Regions from separate parts of the Terribacillus sp. 7520-G genome, predicted to be linked through region 2. Evidence: predicted binding sites of a transcription regulator. Region 2 holds the regulator's gene; each other region holds the start of a gene.

Region 1 (2,213 bases), on a different contig from region 2:
GCTGGAGAGCCTGATAAGTATGTGCGCTTTTTCCGAGCGGTGATGGAACGACAGGCGGAACTGCTGGCGAAATGGGTGGGTGCCGGCTTCATCCATGGCGTGATGAACACGGATAATATGACGATCAGCGGCGAAACGATCGATTACGGCCCTTGTGCCTTCCTGGATGCATACAAGCCGATGACGGCTTTCAGCTCCATAGATATCCAGGGACGCTATGCCTATGCCAACCAGCCGCCGATCGCAGCTTGGAACCTGGCGCGATTTGCCGAAGCATTGCTTCCCTTATTCGATTCGATTCCAGCAGAGGCAGTGAAACAAGCAGAAGACACGCTCCGTGAATTTCCGCAGATTTATAGGAAATGCTGGCTCGATATCATGTACAGGAAAATTGGAATCACAGGTGCAAAAGAGAGCGATGAAGCACTTGTGGAGGATATACTTGGCTGGATGGAGCAAGCGGGGGCGGATTACACGAATACCTTCCGCGCATTGACGATAGGCGATACAGCTGCACTTGAACAGGCGGAGGGCTTTGCATCATGGAAAAAGCGCTGGGATGACCGGATCGGAGCTGAAGGAATCGAGGCTGCACGTGACTTGATGCGTCAATCCAATCCCAGCATCATCCCGCGCAATCATTTGGTGGAGGAAGCACTGGATGCTGCCGGAAATGGTGATTATACGCTGTTTGATCGGCTGTGTGAGCTTGTGTCTGATCCCTTCAGTTATGAGCCGGTCGACTCAAAATTCACCGAAGATCCGCCTGAGCCGAAGGAGCCTTTCCAAACATTTTGCGGAACCTGATATTGGCCTGCCCCCAGGGCAGGTATACATAAATGTGAAAATAAGAACAATGATAGCAATGATTTATATTCCAGATGGATCCAGACTGTCTTATGAAAGCAAAACACGATGAAAATGGCACCAAATGGACGATTAATTATATGAAAACCCAAAATGTGGATTGATTGACTGGCATTATTCTGCTACTTTTAATTAGGCATACACTGGACTCTGCAAAGCGAGGGAGCCAGTTTACAAGAACATATGTTTGCGTTATGATGAACATAACGTACTGTCGTTTTCCAGTGAACGGATGGATGAATGACTTGGAAACAGTTTTTTTGTTCGAAGAAGGGAGCCGATGTGGCATTGGTAAAACAAGCATCGCATTATTCAGATGACTCGATTCAAGTGCTCGAGGGGCTTGAAGCGGTCAGGAAGCGGCCCGGCATGTATATCGGTAGCACTGACAGCCGGGGATTGCATCATTTAGTTTATGAAATAGTCGATAACAGTGTCGATGAAGCACTGGCAGGCTACGGAGAAAAAATCAATGTGACAATTCATCAGGATAACAGTATTTCTGTCGAGGATTTCGGCCGCGGTATGCCAACGGGTATGCATGCTACCGGAAGGCCTACTCCCGAGGTGATTTTCACTGTGCTGCATGCAGGCGGTAAATTCGGCCAGGGCGGCTATAGCACGAGCGGCGGCTTGCACGGCGTCGGGGCATCTGTCGTCAATGCCCTGTCCGAATGGCTCGAAGTGACGATCCATCGGGATGGAAATATTTATACGCAGCGATTCGAAAATGGCGGCAAGCCTGTCACTTCGCTTGTGAAGCAAGGCAAGACGAAAAAGACAGGCACGAGCATCCACTTCAAGCCGGATCCGTCCATGTTCTCTACCACCAGCTACAATTTTGATACGCTGGCTGAACGTCTGCGCGAAGCGGCATTCCTGCTTAAGGGTGTGGCGTTCCATATCACGGATAAGCGCAGCGGGAAAGAGGAGACATATGTGTATCCTGACGGCCTGCAGTCTTTCGTTGACTATCTGAACGAGGAGAAGGATACGCTCCATCCCGTCCTTGCCTTCGAAGGCGAGCAGCAAGGAATCGAGATATTCTTTGCTTTCCAGTTCAATGATGGTTACACAGAAACGATGCTCAGCTTCGTCAACAACGTCCGCACCAAAGACGGCGGTACCCATGAAGCAGGAGCGAAATCCGGGATGACACGCGTCTTCAATGAGTACGCACGCCGGAATGGATTGCTGAAAGAAAAAGATAAAAACCTCGAAGGGACAGATATCCGCGAAGGATTGACAGCAATCGTCAGTGTCCGGATACCGGAGGCACTGCTTCAATTCGAAGGACAGACGAAGAGCAAGCTGGGTACTTCCGAAGCCCGCTCTGCGGTCGATGC
Region 2 (2,213 bases):
GAAATTCCCGGTGCACATCGCTACTACCTTCCGGAGGACAGTGACGGGTGGGAATTCATTTTCATTACCTTGGTAGGCAGTAAAGCGTTGGAGTGCTGGCGTTTCATCGATGAACATAATGGGCCGGTATTGCGGATTTCTCCCGAATCGAAGCTTATCCGGCTATTATTCGCAATATATCAGGATACCATCGAAAATAGGATTACGGATGCTTATCAGGCATCTGCCAGAGCTTACGAATATATCATGGAGTGTCATCGATTCGTGAAGAATATGGAAAAGCAAAAGAAAGACCCTTCCGTTCAAATCACGAAAACTTTATCCTATATCCAGACACACTATGCTGCTCCCATTTCATTGAGTGACATCGCCGCAGTATCAGGCTATTCCAAATATCATCTGGTCAAGCAATTTCAGGATCATATGGATACGACACCTATGAAGTATCTTACAAGAATCAGGATCCAAAAAGCCGTTGATTTGCTGATGACAACAAGATTGCCCATCACAGAGATTGCAGAAAGGGTGGGGTACTCAAACGCAAATTATTTCAATAAAGTATTTCGGAAATCGATTGGTATGGCGGCGGGAGAATTCAGGAAAAGAAAGAACCCATCCAAGATCGATCGCGTCATAACGGATGGATGAGTTTTTTCGGTTCAGCGCACTGCATATATAATACTCCATATAAAAGAGGAGCCTGCCGCAAAGGGCAAGCTCCTTATTTTATTCTGTGCTCAGCGTTCCTTAAGATAATAATCATCCATGCTGTGTTCTTCCTTACGGTAGCTTCTCGTATACCCGCATTTGCATGAATCTGTAACACTATCAATCTTATGACGGCCTCGTATTTTGCACACAAGCTTGTAAAACAGCTTCACGATTCCACCTGCTTTCTAGCTTTTGGTAAAAGCATATTCTAATATACCCAAAAAATGTGTCGAAAGAAGGGTGGAATTGTGTAAAATATATGAAAAAAACGGCCGAAGCCGATTTTCTATTGGATAGAGCGATATAGACCGATTACTTTTCCCAGGATGCTGACATTATCCAGGATGATCGGTTCCATTGTACTGTTCTCCGGCTGCAGGCGGATCTGGTTCTCTTCCTTGAAGAATCGTTTGACCGTTGCTTCGTTGTCCTCTGTCATCGCAACGACGATTTCCCCGTTCTGAGCGGTCTGCTGCTGTTTGACGATGACCATGTCCCCGTCCAGGATGCCAGCCTCGATCATACTCTCCCCGACAACCACAAGCACGAAAATATTGTCATCCGGACCTACAAGATGGCTTGGTACCGGTACGTATTCCTCGATATTCTCAACGGCGGTGATCGGGATACCTGCCGTCACTTTCCCGATTACCGGCGCATAATTCGCTTCGCTGCGCGGGATATCTGTCTGTTCTTCGCTATCCAATGAAAGGACCTCGATGGCACGCGGCTTTGTAGGGTCGCGCCGAATCAGTCCCTTTTTCTCCAGTCTGGAAAGATGGCCATGCACCGTGGAGCTGGATGCCAAGCCTACTGCTTCCCCGATTTCCCTGACGGATGGCGGGTAGCCTTTATCGAGAACCTGCTCCTTTATGTATGCTAGAATCGCTTCCTGTCTTTTCGATAGTTTCATCATGTATCGAACACCCCGTGCATATATTTTTATTACATACAGTATAACACGATAGATTTCAATATACAAACATCCGTTCGAAAAAAACGCTTGACTAGAACTTATGTTCGTATATAATGGAATTAACAAATGAGAACGCACGTTCTTGAATACGGAGGGGTCAACCATGTTCAAAAAATTAGCGAAATCAGATCTATTCTACTATGTGCTTTTCGGCTTCACGCTTTTCTTCTTATACTTTACACTTATTATGAGTGTCTAATTAGCTGAAGTGAGAGGGTACATCAATGAAAGCAGTCATCTATTGCAGAGTCAGTACAGAAAAGGACGAGCAGGCAAGCTCGATTGAGCGGCAGCGCGAGGAGCTCATGAGTCTTGCTGCTTCCGCCGATATAGAGGTCATCGATATCATAGAAGAGAGACAGAGCGGCTATGAGATTGAACGCCCGGGTATCTTCCGCATGCTGGATCTATTCACAGCAGGTGAAGCGGATTGCCTTCTTATCCAGGATGAAACAAGGCTGGGCAGGGGCAACACCAAAATTGCTTTATTCCATCACTTGCAAAAGCTGGAGGTCAAGGTCTACAC
Region 3 (2,213 bases), on a different contig from region 2:
GTGAAGATAGCGTGGGTTACTGGCAGTGATTGTGCATCCCTGGCTGATAAAATGAAACGTGCGCACCTGACGTACATGCCCCATTTCATTGCAGCCAATCTGGGGACGGAACTGTACCAGATAACAGCTAGTGGGGAACGCAAGGAGATATATGCTTGGAAACGGTTTTTACCTGTCCAAGAAGAATTCAATGAACGCGTGGATGGTCTGATTGATAAGCTTTCCCTGGACGGGATAGCGTTGCAGCCGCAGACAATGCATGGACAGAGCATGTACAAAAAGAACTTCTATTACTTTCCTGATGGGGGTGATTTGACCGATGTGCTGCATAGAGTAAGACAGGCAGCTGCTGCAGCTGAGGTAGGACTGAATGTGAACGCGTGCAATCCACGGGCGGGGGATCCGGACGGCGCATATGATATTGATTTCATTCCACTAAATACCGGAAAACGGGCAGCTGTCCGGTTCTTGGCAAGTCACTGCATGGTGGAGCCTGCCCGGATCTATGCTTTTGGAGACAGTGGGAATGATCTCGAAATGCTGCAATATGCGGGAAATGGTTACCTTGTTGCTAATGCTACGGAGGAAGCAAAACAGAAGCATGGTCAGATGTGCGAGTCCCCTTATGCAGCCGGTATTCAATCAACACTGCAGCATTTCTTTTTGTAATGAGGGCTGCTGATATAGGGGATACTATCATGCAAAGCTTTGCCTTGAATGCAATGGGGAGTATGGAGTCATCAGCTATTCTGCGTCCTAAAGTGGAGTGTCACTTTAGGACGCATTTCCATACCAAGGGATTTTTTAAGTCAAGATGATGGATGCTCGTGTTGTTCCCGTTTCGCAGCATATATAGCGCATAACCGACTAATCGGTATCGCTAGGTAAAACCATTTCATGTGCCCATCCAGAACGAGTTCATAAATAATTTCAACTGCTGTTAAGATTCCTATTACTTAATGAAAAATCAACCATTTTCTCATCCTTGAACACATCTGGCTGAAACATATCCTTTTAAGCACTATATCACCAAATAATACAAGATTGCCAAAGCGATCTTTTTTCGATTTTCCTCTCCATCCAAAAATTACAGCTACTATAACAGCTGCAAATCGGGTAATCTAAAATAAGAACATTTGTTCCCTTTTGGAGGTGGAGAAGATGGATTACAGCGGATTTCAGCAGCATGAGGTACTTTGTGTGGATATGCGCAGTTTTTATGCCAGTGTGGAATGTGTCAAACGCGGTCTCGATCCGATGACGGCGTTGCTTGCAGTGGTCGGGGATACGAAGCGGCCGGGAAGCATTGTGCTGGCTGCCAGTCCGGCATTGAAGAAGAAGCATGGCGTCAGCAATGTCAGCCGATATTTCGAATTGCCGGAGGATCCGGAAATCGTGATTGCGCAAGCACATATGAAGGATTATCTGGAGGTTTCGGTGGCGATTACCGAGCTCGTGCATGAGTATGTCCCGATGGAAGCAATCCATGTCTATTCGATCGATGAATTTTGGGTGACGCTTGATGGTACGGAAAAGCTGCATGGAACCGCGCGAGAGACAGCGGCCAAGCTGCAGGCAGATATCCTGGAGCAATTCGGGGTCACGGCGGCAATTGGAATCGGGGACAATAAGTTTCTCGCCAAGGTCGTGATGGATATCCATGCAAAGAAACAGACTTCTGGCATCGCTATTTGCCGCTATCAGGATGTCCCGCGTTTATTATGGCCCGTTCCCATACAGGATATTTGGGGAATCGGACGCCGGATGCAGCGGAACTTGAATCGGATGGGGATTGTCACGCTCGGACATCTGGCGCATGCTTCACTCGATCATCTCAAAAAACGATACGGTGTGATGGGGGAGCAGTTATATTGGCATGCATGGGGAATCGATGAGAGCGAGGTACTGGGGGATTTCGTCAAACAGGAGCAGAAAAGCTACGGACATGGCATTACCCTGCTGCGTAATTATCGGGGGGAAGAAATCCCGACCATCATCCTGGAGCTGTGTGAGGAAGCCTGCAGACGGGCGAGGCGGGATAGGAAGGAAGGCAATACGGTTCATTTGTCCATTGGATATGCGAGTCAGCATGGCGGAGGATTCAGCCGCTCCCGTTCCTTCACGAGTCCCTCCAATCTGACGACGGATATGTATAAGCTGTGCCTGGAATTATTTCATGAGCATTACCAAAAAGGCTATGAAGTCAGGAGGGT
Region 4 (2,213 bases), on a different contig from region 2:
ACAAGCTTGACCGGGAAGGCCGTGAGCCGCTGGAGCTATTGGAGGAAATCGAAACTGTATTGGATATCGAAACGTATCCGATGAACTGGCCGGCAGGAATGGGCAAGCGTTTCCTGGGTATTTTCGATAGATATAACAAGCAGTTCGTGCGTTTCAATGGAAATGAAGAAGAAACGTATATTCCTTATGACCAGCTCGATGATCCGGCTTATGCCGACTTGACTGGTGACTCCACTTTCGAAGATACAAAAGGAGAGCTGGAATTATTGGAGGAAGCCGGTGATCAATTCTCGCTGGATCGTGTCCTGGCCGGCAAACAGACACCGGTCTTCTTCGGCAGCGCCCTTGCGCCTTTCGGAGTCCAAACATTCTTCGATACGTTCGTGAGCATGGCGCCTGCACCAGGAAGCCGCCGTACGACGGAAGGTGTCGTATCCCCTGAGAAAGAAGAATTCTCCGGATTCATTTTCAAGATCCAGGCGAATATGAACCCGGCCCACCGCGACCGGATTGCTTTCCTGCGTGTCTGCTCAGGGAAATTCGAGCGTGGTATGAGCGTGCAGCTGGCCCGCTCGGCGAAGCCGATCAAGTTATCCCAATCGCAGCAATTCGTGGCATCGTCCCGTGATACAGTCGAAGAGGCGTATGCGGGGGATATCATCGGAATATATGATCCGAACATTTATCGGATCGGGGATACACTGGTCGAAGGGAAAGCGAACTTCGAGTTCGATGAGCTGCCGCAGTTCCCGCCGGAAGTATTCAAGAAGGTCACGGCAAAGAACGTCATGAAAGCGAAGCAGTTCAAGAAGGGCATCGAGCAGCTCGTCCAGGAAGGAGCGATCCAGCTGTTCCGCGGCAAACGCGATGACAGCTATATCCTCGGCGCGGTCGGGGAGCTCCAGTACGAAGTATTCGAATATCGGATGAAAAATGAGTATAATGTAGAAGTGGTATTGGAATCGATGGGAGAGCGCATCCCTCGCTGGCTGAAGGCTGAGCAAGTGGATGAGCGGCTATTCGATGAGCGCAGTCTGCTCGCCCAGGATCGGGAAGGGGAATACTTGGCATTGTTCAAGAATGATTTCGCCCTCCGCTGGTTCACGGACAAAAATCCGAAAATCGATTTGATCGACCTATTTGAAGTCAACCAATACGACCAAGCAGCCAACTAAGATAAAGCCGTCATTTTTGACGGCTTTTTGCTATCTGCTAGTTTATGTTTTATATATTGGGCAATCATCCATACTAGGATGTATATGGAATTTTGGACGAATGTTTGTTCGTGTTTTTATATATTTTATGCTATGATGAAAATAGCAAACAGAACGGAGGAATTTGGCGTTGAAGGAAAAGGAAACGTTTGAGTTAGTATCCAAATATAAGCCGCAGGGTGATCAGCCGAAAGCGATTGAACGGCTTGTCGATGGCGTCCGCCAGAATAAGCGGCATCAGACACTGCTCGGAGCGACAGGTACCGGTAAGACGTTCACCATCTCCAATATGGTGAAGGAAATCAACAAACCGACGCTTGTCATTGCCCATAACAAAACACTGGCCGGCCAGCTGTACAGCGAGTTCAAGGAATTCTTCCCGAACAATGCAGTGGAATACTTCGTCAGCTATTATGATTATTATCAGCCGGAAGCATATGTACCGCAGACGGATACATTCATCGAGAAGGATGCAAGCATCAATGATGAGATCGATAAACTGCGCCACTCGGCGACATCCGCCCTTTTCGAGCGCAATGATGTACTGATCGTGGCAAGTGTGTCCTGTATCTATGGTTTGGGTTCCCCGGAAGAATATAAGAGCCAGGTGCTGTCCGTCCGTGTCGGGATGGAGAAGGATAGGGATGAATTGCTCCGCAACTTGGTGGACATCCAATACGCACGGAATGATATCGACTTCCAGCGCGGTACATTCCGTGTCCGCGGTGACTCGGTCGAAGTCATCCCTGCTTCAAAAGAAGAGCACTGCATCCGTTTTGAATTCTTTGGTGATGAGATCGATCGAATCCGTGAAGTGGACGCACTGACAGGCGAGATCATCGGGGATCGCGAGCACGTGGCCATCTTCCCTGCTTCCCACTTCGTTACGCGTGAAGAGAATCTCAAGAAGGCCATCGTCAATATTGAAAAAGAGCTCCAGGAACAGCTCAAAGTGTTCAGGGACCAAGGCAAGCTGCTGGAAGCCCAGCGACTGGAGCA

What was found. Region 2 encodes LexA, which represses DNA repair genes until DNA is damaged. Its sites were predicted from a motif close to CGAACATATGTTCG; they were not measured.
Region 1: a site for LexA is predicted at 1,044-1,057, ahead of parE (DNA topoisomerase IV subunit B). Genes of this name have one in related genera too.
Region 3: a site for LexA is predicted at 1,130-1,143, ahead of CHH53_RS08890 (DNA polymerase IV). Genes of this name have one in related genera too.
Region 4: a site for LexA is predicted at 1,273-1,286, ahead of uvrB (excinuclease ABC subunit UvrB). Genes of this name have one in related genera too.

What each region holds. Positions count from the first base shown of each region.
Region 1 covers NZ_NQFP01000037.1:17,379-19,591, forward strand. Annotated here, with positions in the region: gene CHH53_RS13305 (protein adenylyltransferase SelO) at 1-807, shown strand, start outside; gene parE (DNA topoisomerase IV subunit B) at 1,108-2,213, shown strand, end outside.
Region 2 covers NZ_NQFP01000007.1:331,582-333,794, forward strand. Annotated here, with positions in the region: gene CHH53_RS03880 (AraC family transcriptional regulator) at 1-648, shown strand, start outside; gene lexA (transcriptional repressor LexA) at 998-1,627, opposite strand; gene CHH53_RS03890 (YneB family resolvase-like protein) at 1,912-2,213, shown strand, end outside.
Region 3 covers NZ_NQFP01000023.1:82,820-85,032, forward strand. Annotated here, with positions in the region: gene CHH53_RS08885 (HAD-IIB family hydrolase) at 1-669, shown strand, start outside; gene CHH53_RS08890 (DNA polymerase IV) at 1,162-2,213, shown strand, end outside.
Region 4 covers NZ_NQFP01000027.1:26,984-29,196, reverse strand. Annotated here, with positions in the region: gene CHH53_RS10660 (peptide chain release factor 3) at 1-1,175, shown strand, start outside; gene uvrB (excinuclease ABC subunit UvrB) at 1,345-2,213, shown strand, end outside.